2 regions of the Priestia sp. 179-F W1.4 NHS genome follow, and region 2 is predicted to be linked to the other one. Evidence: a T-box and tRNA genes for the amino acid it is inferred to sense, from the RefSeq annotation. Region 2 holds a T-box; the other holds one or more tRNA genes.
What was found. A T-box is a leader RNA that pairs with one kind of tRNA and senses whether it is charged. The one in region 2 lies ahead of ileS (isoleucine--tRNA ligase), so its partner is inferred to be a tRNA-Ile.
Positions count from the first base shown of each region.

Region 1: it encodes a tRNA-Ile, which carries the amino acid that the T-box ahead of ileS (isoleucine--tRNA ligase) is inferred to sense. The anticodon was not compared.

Region 1 is NZ_JBIQFF010000001.1:374,026-379,860, forward strand. It holds gene ispG (flavodoxin-dependent (E)-4-hydroxy-3-methylbut-2-enyl-diphosphate synthase) at 1-477, opposite strand, end outside; gene ACH0CI_RS01885 (hypothetical protein) at 629-961, opposite strand; gene ACH0CI_RS01890 (MFS transporter) at 1,038-2,249, shown strand; gene ACH0CI_RS01895 (DUF1189 domain-containing protein) at 2,401-3,183, opposite strand; gene ACH0CI_RS01900 (DUF456 domain-containing protein) at 3,527-4,012, shown strand; tRNA gene ACH0CI_RS01905 (tRNA-Asn) at 4,075-4,149, shown strand; tRNA gene ACH0CI_RS01910 (tRNA-Met) at 4,151-4,224, shown strand; tRNA gene ACH0CI_RS01915 (tRNA-Asn) at 4,265-4,339, shown strand; tRNA gene ACH0CI_RS01920 (tRNA-Ile) at 4,343-4,419, shown strand; tRNA gene ACH0CI_RS01925 (tRNA-Ser) at 4,431-4,523, shown strand; gene sodA (superoxide dismutase SodA) at 4,721-5,329, shown strand; gene ACH0CI_RS01935 (MFS transporter) at 5,459-5,835, shown strand, end outside.
Region 2 is NZ_JBIQFF010000005.1:236,813-242,647, forward strand. It holds gene ileS (isoleucine--tRNA ligase) at 1-2,814, opposite strand, end outside; T-box leader at 2,867-3,108, opposite strand; gene ACH0CI_RS21750 (FAD-binding oxidoreductase) at 3,327-4,676, opposite strand; gene ACH0CI_RS21755 (patatin-like phospholipase family protein) at 4,915-5,835, shown strand, end outside.

The DNA.
Region 1 (5,835 bases), on a different contig from region 2:
GTGATGAAGTGCACTTTCTACCATGCCATCTGCTGTCGGATAGCCGTATTTATCTAAAATACGTTTTTCAAGTGAACCAGCGTTAACTCCAATACGAATTGGAATATTTTTAGCTTTTGCAGCATTTACAACAGCTTCCACTTTTTCACGGCGTCCAATATTACCTGGGTTGATACGGATTTTATCCGCTCCGCCTTCGATTGCTTTTAACGCTAAGCGATAGTCAAAATGAATATCTACAACTAATGGAATGTTAATGCGTTTTTTAATTTCAGGGATCGCATCTGCTGCGCGCTCGTCTGGACAAGCAACACGAACAACTTGGCATCCTGCTTCTTCTAAACGTTTAATTTCTGCAACCGTTGCTTCAACATCATGTGTTTTAGTGGTTGTCATACTTTGAATAACTAATTCGTTACTGCCCCCAATTGTTAAATCTCCAACTTTAACGGGACGTGTTTTTGTACGATGTATAATTTCACTCACGTGATAATCTCTCCTTCAAAATGAAATCAAGAATTTGAATTCATTAATAGAATAACTCTTTATGAACAAAATAACTAGTAGAAAGTACTACCTTAGCTATTTTAACAATGACTATCCCATCTTGACAAGAAGAATGCTGTCATTACTTGTAAATAGGGAACTTATACGTTTTTCCAATTTGAATATCTTCAGGCGCTGTACCGTTATTTAACTTCTTAAAGTCTTTAATCATTTGGTTCATAGAAACCGGTATCGATTTTTTTGTAAGCTCTTCAATGACGGACAAAACTGTATCGCCTGGCTTAATTTTTATTTTTGTATAGGTGGAAGAAGAGCTGGCGGCTTTTGTTTCTGCAGGCTGCGCTTTGCTGACTTGAACTGCTTCAGTCGCAGTAGGAATGGTCCCGTATTTAATGTCGTAGTGACAAATATATCCGATAAAAGCGAAAGCGGCTAATGCACATAGCTTTTTCATTATGCTCCTCCTTCATTCTTTTGCTTATGTGTAAAGCCTATGCTTGTCTTACTTAAATATGATTGGAGAACGAAATTTGAAAGAAAAATTAATGATTGTTTCATTAGGCTTATTGCCTTTAATCATGGTGCTGGGAAATTCCATGCTCATTCCTCTGCTGCCAAGCATTCAAAAGTCACTTCACTTAAGTGGAGTCCAAACCAGTTTGATACTGAGTGTATTTTCGATTCCGGCTGCATTGTGTATTCCTGCGGTAGGAATTTTATCAGATCGATATGGACGTAAAAAATTAATTATGTATTCCCTCATCGTGATGATAATCGGTAGCCTTGTCGCTGCTAGTAGCGCTTTGGTCTCTTCTGGAAGCTTTGCTGTGTTGATGGCTGGAAGAGTGATTCAAGGGATTGGCGCTGCTGGTACTACAACGTTGGCAATGGCATTAACTGGAGATGTATTTACAGGGGAAAAAAGAGCAAAAGTCCTTGGGATTTTAGAAGTATATAATGGAGCTGGAAAAGTGGTTGCACCTATAATTGGAGCAACGGCGGCACTCGTCGTATGGTATGCCGCATTTTTGGTCTATCCTTTAGCTGCAGGTGCTGCTTTAGTAGGTATAGCCATGTATGTGAGAGAAGCGAAAACAGGTTCAGATTCAGTATCTGTTGGAGAGTATTTAAAGAGAGCCATTGGGATTGTCTATGATAAAAGAAAATCGCTTTTTCCTTTATTCTTTGTCGGGGGACTGGGGTTGTTTTTATTATTTGGCATTTTATATTACTTATCTTTTTTAATAGAGGAAACGTATCATATAGACGGTTTTTTCAAAGGAACCGCTTTTTTATTTCCTCTTGGCGCGATGACGTTCGTTTCTTATTGGACCGGTCAGCGAATCAAAACAGATGTAGTGCTCATGAAAAAATTGATGATAGTAGGAATAATTCTTTTATTCGTAATGTTTGGAGTATTAACGGTGATTTATACGCTTCCCGTGCTGATGTTTTGTTTGACAGTCGCCTTTGGCGGCTTAGGATTTGTTCTTCCTTGTATTAATATGATGATTACTTCAGCGGTTTCAGACGAAGAAAGAGGATTTATTGTATCCATTTATGGAACGGTGAGATTTTTAGGAGTAGCGTTGGGACCCGTTGTTTTTGAAGTGTGGATGCATACTGAAAGGCTGATGTTTATTTATAGCTTTAGTTTGCTCGCAGCAGGAGGTTTGTGGGTTTTGTATCAGTTGAAGATTCTTTCTTCTGCAATGGGGAGAAGAAAAGTTGTACAGAAATAAAGAGGCTGGGACAAAAGTATGTTAGTTGAAGAAGCTCCCAACAAATTTGATTCTTGATCAAGAATTAAATTCGTTCGGAGCTTTTCATTGGCAGGGTAAACATAGATTTTATGTATGTAGGTGCTTCTAGCGGTTGATTGGATTCATTTCGTTATGTTTCAATCGCTTTATTAGGTTTTACCTTTTTTCTCATAGGAACCCTTGTGACGAGCAATAAGTAAATGAAGAACGTTCCTATCCAGTAAAGAGAGCTATGTGTTGCTAGAGACAAAGAAAAAGCTTCCAAAAGCGTATAAAGCAGCGTGAAGGCTACCGTACTATAAGCGCTCAGTGCCCATAGCTGTTTGAAAAGAAGCTGCTTCTTAGTGATGAGTCCAATCAGTTTTCCAAGATAAGCAAGGCAGGTAATAGAAAGGAAGTTTAGTCCAGATGTTAATACGTACAGTAAAAGCATAGCGATAGGGACAAGTATGTATAAAGACGACTTTTGTTCGTGCAATAAGTTTAACAGTTCATTTTTATCTTTATGATGCCAATTTAATAAATCATATGAATACGTTTGTGTTTGTGAATTAGTTGTGATGTAAATTCCGTCTTTTAGAAAGCCAATCGCATGAGCAGGAGAATGAAACCGTTCAATAGAATGTGAGGGGTCTAAGATAAAAGCGGTACCGTTTACTTTTTTTGTGAAAGGTTGGCTTGACGTAAGCTGTGAATTTGAAATAGAAAAAGAAGAAACAGATTTCGGGAGATCTGTAGTCGCGGTATGATAGCCGTTTACAATCGTCAAAGTCATAAAGAAAAATGTAGGCAGCAAAGAAATGAATGTTAAAAACAGCACAAAGCCAATTGTTTTATTCGTATGCTCAAAGCGAAGCGACCTTATTTTTTTGAAGGAAGTAAAACTCCATGCTATCTTTTTCAGCATGCTCATTGTAAAGCCTCCTATTATTGAAAATTCTGATTATACCTTATTTTATAGCGGAAATTTAAGGTTTACAATAGATTTTAGAAAACGTTACCAATTAAAATGGTGCGATGGAGCGTTTTGTCAAAAGCATTTCTTTATATGTACAGATTTTGCTGTCATTGTTTTTGGGGGTTATTACGGGCAGTTTGAGGACTGTGCTGTTAATAGTACAGTGGTACACTCGAAAATCGTTATCTGAAGATATATTCGAAAGTAAAATAAAGGAAGGTCTCGTGGTGCAAGGTCTTTCTTTATAGGAGTGGTTATTGTATGATAAATAGTAATAATAAAAAGGATAGGTGCGGGCATGGCTATTTTATGTTGGGCATTAGTTATCATTAGCTTTGTTGTATCGTTTGTTGGGTTGGTTTATCCCATCATCCCAAGCGTGCTATTTGTAGCGCTAGGATTTGTCATATACGGTTTATTTTATGATTTTAGCTCCTATAGCTGGTTATTTTGGGTGATACAAGGATTGTTAGTTGTCGCACTTTTTTTAGCAGACTATATCGCTAATATTATTGGTGTGAAAAAATTCGGAGGCACTAAAGCAGGCGTTTGGGGAAGTACAGTTGGATTGCTTGTGGGCCCGTTTGTTATTCCGGGATTTGGAATTATTTTAGGGCCATTTATCGGAGCGATTGTAGGAGAACTGATTGTCCATCGGACCACAATTAGCAACGCAGTAAAAATTGGAGTAGGTTCGGTTATTGGCTTTTTTAGTGGCGCTATCTCGAAAGGATTTATTCAACTGTTGATGATTGCCTATTTTTTATACGCTGTTTTAAAATAATATATTGACTTTAGGCCAGAAACATGTTAAATTTTTAATGTCGCTAGTAAATGTTATATTGTTCCACAGTAGCTCAGTGGTAGAGCTATCGGCTGTTAACCGATCGGTCGTAGGTTCGAGTCCTACCTGTGGAGCCATGGCGGTGTAGCTCAGCTGGCTAGAGCGTACGGTTCATACCCGTGAGGTCGGGGGTTCGATCCCCTCCGCCGCTATTTTCCAATTTACGTTTGTGACATACATAATTCATATTGTTCCACAGTAGCTCAGTGGTAGAGCTATCGGCTGTTAACCGATCGGTCGTAGGTTCGAGTCCTACCTGTGGAGCCACGTGGACCCTTAGCTCAGCTGGTTAGAGCAGACGGCTCATAACCGTCCGGTCGCAGGTTCGAGTCCTGCAGGGTCCACCATTTATAGGGTTGGAGGAATACCCAAGTCCGGCTGAAGGGATCGGTCTTGAAAACCGACAGGGGTGTTAAAGCCCGCGGGGGTTCGAATCCCTCTTCCTCCGCCATACTATTGTCTATTCAAAGCTTCTTTTGAGAAAAAGAAGCTTTTTTTATGTTTAAAAGAATAGCGAATGGGAATTAGGTAAATATAAATCATGGATTAGGTACTTTTTATTTGAAAGAGTAGGGTAAATTTGCTAATCTAAACGTATATGGTGCTTTTGCGCCAAAATGCTTACATATTTTGAAGGAGGAATTATTCATGGCTTACAAATTACCAGAACTACCTTATGCATACGATGCACTGGAACCACATATCGACAAAGAAACAATGAATATTCACCACACAAAACATCACAACACATATGTTACAAACCTAAACGCTGCTGTTGAAGGCAAAGCGGATTTAGAAAGCAAAAGTATTGAAGAGTTAATTTCAAACTTAGATGCTGTTCCTGAAGATATCCGTACAGCAGTACGCAATAACGGTGGCGGTCATGCGAACCACTCATTATTTTGGACAATCCTTTGCCCTAACGGCGGCGGTGCTCCAACTGGTGAATTAGCAGACGCTATCGCTAGCAAATTCGGCAGCTTTGATCAATTCAAAGAAGAATTTGCAAATGCAGCTAAAACTCGCTTCGGTTCTGGCTGGGCTTGGTTAGTTGTAAACAACGGCGAATTAGAAGTAACAAGCACACCAAACCAAGATAGCCCATTAATGGAAGGCAAAACGCCAATTCTTGGTCTAGACGTTTGGGAGCACGCTTACTACTTAAATTATCAAAACCGCCGTCCAGATTACATTTCAGCATTCTTTAATGTTGTAAAATGGGACGAAGTTACTAAGCGTTACGACGCTGCAAAATAAGCTGAAGATGTATTTAAGAGCCAGTAAAGTAATTATTACCTTTACTGGCTTTTTTGTTTTCCAATTCTTTTACATATCTCCTTTTCTTTTTCACACACTAGGTGTAGAAGAGAAAAGGAGTTTTTTGATATGCCTTTATTAAAAAAAGTAGTTGGAGATGTAGAAGTTAGTAAAGATTTACTTTTGCTTTTAATTATAGGCGGTCTTTATGCCTTGGCTATTTCAATTTCCAATTCGTTTGTTAACATTTATCTGTGGAAACAATCAGGCGAATTTTCGGATCTCGCTATTTATAATTTAGCGGTAGTGGTGCTTCAGCCGCTTACGTTTATTTTAGCAGGTAAATGGGCCAAACGAATTGACCGGGTTGTGGTTTTAAGGTTAGGCGTATCTTTTTTAGCTGTTTTTTATATCGCTGTATTAGTCTGTGGAGCTAACGCAGCCGAGTATTTAGTATTGCTTGGTGGACTGCTGGGTATAGGATATGGCTTTTATTGGCTAGCTTT
Region 2 (5,835 bases):
CAACGCAGTGTACGTGCCGTTGGATGCAACCGCAAAACCTTCTTTTGGCACTTTTTCAACAAGTACGTCTGCCGTTTCAAGCGTTAGGTTTTCTCCTGAAGCAAGCGTAACACTTAGCTTGCCTTGTTCAACAAACTCTTTTCCTTTCTCTTCTGAAAGGTTTTTTAACGCTTGGTTGACCTCATTAACTTGTTTTCCAAACTTCGGTCCAGCCTGTTTAAAATCGAGTTTTAACACGTATGAAACAAGCTTGTCGTCGTCTTGCTCCACGTTAAAGTTCTTCACATTAAGCTCATCTTTGATGACATCATGGTATGCTTCCCACTCTACATCTTCTTCCGTTACCACAAGCGAAAGACTTTGCAGAGGCTGCTTTACTTTTAACGAATGCGTATTTCGGATGCTTCGGCCTAGTTCCACCACTTGAAGCACCGCTGCCATTTCTTTTTCCAGCTTTTCGTTCACTTTCGTTTGATCACATGCAGGATAGTCTGCTAAATGAACGCTTTTCCCTGTTAGATTTTCATGAATATCATCCGCAACAAACGGCGTAAACGGTGCTAATAGCTGACTTAACGTCACTAGTACTTTATGAAGCGTATCGTAAGCCGCTGCTTTTTCTCCGTCCATTCCTTCTGACCAAAAACGATCGCGGGAACGTCGCACATACCAGTTGCTTAGCTCTTCAATAAATACCGCGATTTCACGAGCCGCGCTTGTAAACCCGTAATCTTCAAGATGTACTGTTACGCGCTTGACCGTGCTGTGCAAACGCGAAAGAATCCACTCATCCAATTTTGTTTTTTTCAATTCATACGTTTGCTTCGGGTCATAGCCGTCAAGCTTGGCGTACAGAACGTAAAAGCCGTACACGTTCACTAGCGTATCAATAACTTTTGATTTCGCTTCTTGCACGACCCGCTCTGAAAATTTCTTCGGATTCCAAGGTGCACTGTCTGCTAAAAGCGCCCATCTAAGCGCATCGGCACCAAATGTATGAATAAGATCAACAGGGTCTAGCGCATTCCCTTTACTTTTAGACATCTTTTGACCGTTTTCATCTAAGACGTGGCCAAGAGACAGAACACGCTTATACGGTGCTTTTCCTGTAAACAGCGTTGAAACTGCCATCAAGCTGTAAAACCAGCCGCGCGTTTGATCAATTCCTTCTGCGATAACGTCTGCCGGGAACTGCTTTTGAAACAGTTCGCTGTTTTCAAACGGATAGTGATACTGCGCAAACGGCATCGATCCGCTGTCAAACCAAACGTCAATCACTTCCGGCGTTCGCTTCATTTTTCCGCTGCAGACCGGACACGTTAGCTGCACGTCATCTACATAAGGCTTATGAAGTTCAATGCTGTCATCTACGGAATGTGACGCATGTTTCTGAAGCTCTTTGATGCTTTTTGGCGCTACTTGATGCTGACATTCCCCGCATTCCCATACGTTCAGCGGCGTTCCCCAGTAGCGCTTTCTGCTGATGTTCCAGTCCACCATATTTTCTAAAAAGTTGCCAAAGCGGCCGTGCTTGATATGATCCGGGTACCACGTCACGCTTTCATTGTTTTTCAAAAACTGTTCCTTCAACGCCGTCGTTTGGATAAACCAGCTTTCATTTGCGTAATAAAGAAGCGGCGAGTCGCATCGCCAGCAAAACGGATAGCTGTGCTCATGCTTTTCTTTATGATACAGCACGCCTTCATTTGCTAAATAACGAACGATATCAACGTCGCAGTCTTTCACGAAACGTCCTTGAAAAGGCGGCACTTCAGACGTGTACTGTCCTTTTTCATCCACTACGTTCACAAACGAAAAGCCGTTTTCTTTTACGACTCTGTAATCATCTTCACCATATGCAGGTGCTAAATGAACAACACCCGTTCCGCTTTGATCCGTTACGTAATCAGCCGTTACAACTTCATGCCCTTTTTCCACTTTCACAAAATTAAACGGCGGCTCATACGACATCCCTTTTAACTCATTTCCTTTATGTTGAGATAAAACGCTATATTCTCCTTTTAACACTTTGTCTGCGAGCGCTTCTGCCACTATATACACGCTGTCGCCTTGCTGGGCTCGAACGTAGTTCATCTCTTCATGCACCGCAAGCGCCACGTTTGACGGAAGCGTCCATGGCGTTGTCGTCCAGCCTAAAAAATACTCGTTATCGAGATTTTTCACTTTAAATTTCACCGTTACCGTTAAATCTTTTACATCTTTATACCCTTGCGCCACTTCATGTGAACTTAATGATGTTTGACAGCTCGGGCAGTAAGGTGATACGCGGTGTCCTTTATAAAGAAGTCCTTTATCATGAATCGTGCCAAGCACGTTCCATACGCTTTCAATGTAGGAATTCTCCAAGGTGATGTAAGGGTCTTCCATATCAACCCAATAGCCGAGCTGCTCCGTGAACGTGCGCCATTGTTTTTCATACACAAACACACTTTCCTTACACTTGTTGATAAAAGCTTCTACGCCGTATTTTTCAATATCATGCTTCCCGGATATCCCGAGCTGCTTTTCAACACCGAGCTCAACCGGCAGTCCGTGCGTATCCCAGCCTGCTTTTCGAATCACTTGATGCCCTGTCATCGTTTTATAACGAGCCACCACGTCTTTAATCGTCCGGCCTAGCGCGTGCCCCACGTGAGGCAAACCGTTGGCTGTCGGGGGCCCTTCATAAAATACAAACGACGGATGCCCTTCTCGGTTTTGAACCGACTGCTGAAACACATTTCCCTTTTGCCACTGCTGCTGGATACGCTGTTCGCGCTCTTGCGAAGACTCCCTTACATTCACTTCTTTCATGTGATACCACTCCTTTTAAAGTTAAAAGCACACAAAGAAACCCGTCCCTATGACTAGGGACGGGTTTTAACCGCGGTACCACCCTGGCTTCTATTGATCCGTTCATCAATAGCACTCAGCAACGTACAATCATACGCGTTCTTTTTAACGGTAGACTACCGTTCAAACTTACTTATAGTTCAGTTTGACTTCTCAGAGAGGATATTCCCCTGCGGCTTGAACACTGGCTTTCAGCTATCACCAGCTCTCTGTGGAACAAACTTGCAGCGTACTGATTCTCTTCAACGAATTTGTGTGCTTTTATTAGTAGCTATTGTATGCGGTTTGGAAGGGAATGTCAATGTTTATGATATTTATGTATGTTTCTCCGTATAACGTAGCCATCTATTGATAAAATAACTGCTTACCACTGTTTGCTGTCTTTTTCACGCTCTCAGGAAAAGGAAATATACACAAAAAACCACCTCATTTAAGGTGGGTATTATTTGGCTCTCCGACTTGAAAGACGCTCTTTAAAACCAGTTAATAAACGGCGGAATGCTCTGAGGGAAATGAAATAGATTGCACGAATCATATGCTCGTTTCACTTCTCGAAGCTTTTTAAAATTCTCTCCATAATAAGCTGTTGGCCAATCTCTGATGAACCGGTCCGGCCAGTTCACATAATCTCCAGTTGTATATCTCGATAAAGCATTTCTTAATTCTTCAATCCATCGAATATTTGCTCGCTCTTCTGAAGGATGGCTCCATGTGGCAAGATATTCCTGTGCAATAATAGCATCTCTATAATAGAAGGCCGTTTCATTAGAGGCAACTTCCTCTACTGCTCCCCCGAGAGATTGGTGCCAAATACTAGATTTTTCATTCGGAGCATTTTCTAAAAAATGCTTCATTGTTAAAATAGCGTCTTTTGGAAAAGGTTTATTAAGAAAAGAACCTGACCTTTTTCGAGGGGCGGGTTGGTTTCCGCTCGGATCGTCAAAAAATTGTACAGCTTCTATATATGAAACTTCCTTTATTACTACTTTTTTAGGACACCCAACATCTATTAAAGGCTGCAGAAGTTCCTTCAACTTGAATGATGAACCAACAAACTCACCTTGAGCGATAATCTGATTTGCTTCCTTGGATTTTAACTCAATCTCCGAAGTTAAGCGCTTATCGGTATTTGTGGCCCAGTGCTGCCATGCATCAAAAGCAGCTTCGAAATCTTCCCATTCCCATGTAATTGAGAAGATTGACACCTTTGAGATAGGCTGCACCTTGAATGTAAGAGACGTAACAATACCAAAGTTTCCGCCCCCGCCTCCACAACAAGCCCAAAAGAGATCACTGTTGTGATTTTTATTTGCCTTAATGAGTTCAACTTCTCTCTGTTCATTTACTATGGCCATTTCAACTTCAAACAAATTATCACAGGTAAGCCCAAACAACCTTGATAACATCCCAATTCCTCCGCCAAGCACAAGGCCTACAAGACCAACACTGCTTTCCGTACCTGCAGGGATAGTCGTTCCTTTTTTCCATAATTCATTATATACTTTCCCTAGATTAGCTCCTGCTTCTATTTTCGCTGTCATGCTTTTACTGTCGATCTTGATTCTATCCATTTCACTGACATCAATTACTAATCCACCGTTTACTAGTGAAAAATTTTCATAGCTATGCCTACCGCTTCTTATTCGAAATGGGACATGATTTTCCTTTACCCACTTCAATGCATTTACTACATCGTTTGTATTCTGACAAAATACAATTATTCTTGGAAATTTAGGCACACCTAAATTATTATTTGTTCTAGCCTGATCATATTCCGCATCATCAGGTGTAACGATTCGTCCAGTAAGCTTTGTTTCCTCCACGATATAACCCCTTTCTTAATACAGATAAGATGCTATATCCTATGAATTTTCTTCAGAAAAGACACACAGTTTAAAGGGAGGAAAAAGAGAATAGAAAACTTACTGGAGGGGTTCCTCGTATGCTTATCTGCATAACTTGAATCCTGAAGAATCCGCAAAAGAGATAATCATACCTCTACAACTAATAAAATAAATATATACAGAATACTCTCATGGGATTCGAAAGGAGAAATCACCTTTGACAAAATATAGAATTATGACCTTTGATGGAGGCGGTACTTTAGGTGCTTTAAGTTTACAGCTTTTGAATAGATTGACTTATCAAAACCCGAAGTTAATTAGTGAAACCGATGTTTTTTCAGGAAATTCAATTGGTTCATTTACTGCTCTTTCACTAGCAAGCGGAAGATCACCAGAGGAGACATTTCAGTTTTTCAAAGATCACATCTTACCAGCATTCAGCATTTCCCGACCGGGCGGACCTGTTTTTAACCAACAATTACCCTATTCTGGTTTTATTAAAGCCATACGAACATTTTTCCCCCGAGACCTTCGCCTTAGAGACTTAAAGAAACGAATTGTTGTGCCTGCCTTTCACTTATTTGCACCGGAGCTGAACCGTTGGAATCCTGTGTTATTTCATAATTTCCCTGGCTCTCCCTATCTTAATGAAAAAGCGAGTGACGTAATACTTAGGAGCAGCGCTGCCCCTGCAACGCAAAGAGCTTATCAAAACTATGTGGATGGGTATACAGTAGCAACTAACACCAGTACAGCTAGTATCGCGTTTGCAGTGGGAAAAGCAAAGCAGCCGTTAGATCAAATTGCCGTATTATCCATCGGAACAGGTGAACAGCCAACTCAATTAAGAAGAGATACAAAGGGATGGGGAATGGTGAGTGCCGATAACATACGACCAGAAGACATGGAGGACCTGCCGCCAAATTGGGGAGTACTTTTAGACCGGTCTCCTAATGAACCGTTGCTTCCGTTTCTTCAGATTATCTCTGGTGGATCGAGCTATTATGAATCAATGGTTAGCTCTGAGCTTTTAGGCGATCAGTTTTTCCGGTTAAATCCGAGGATTCCTAATTTATCTAAAACGGATCCTTCAGTGGTACCCGCTCTTATTTCAATTGCTAATAAAACTAATTTACGA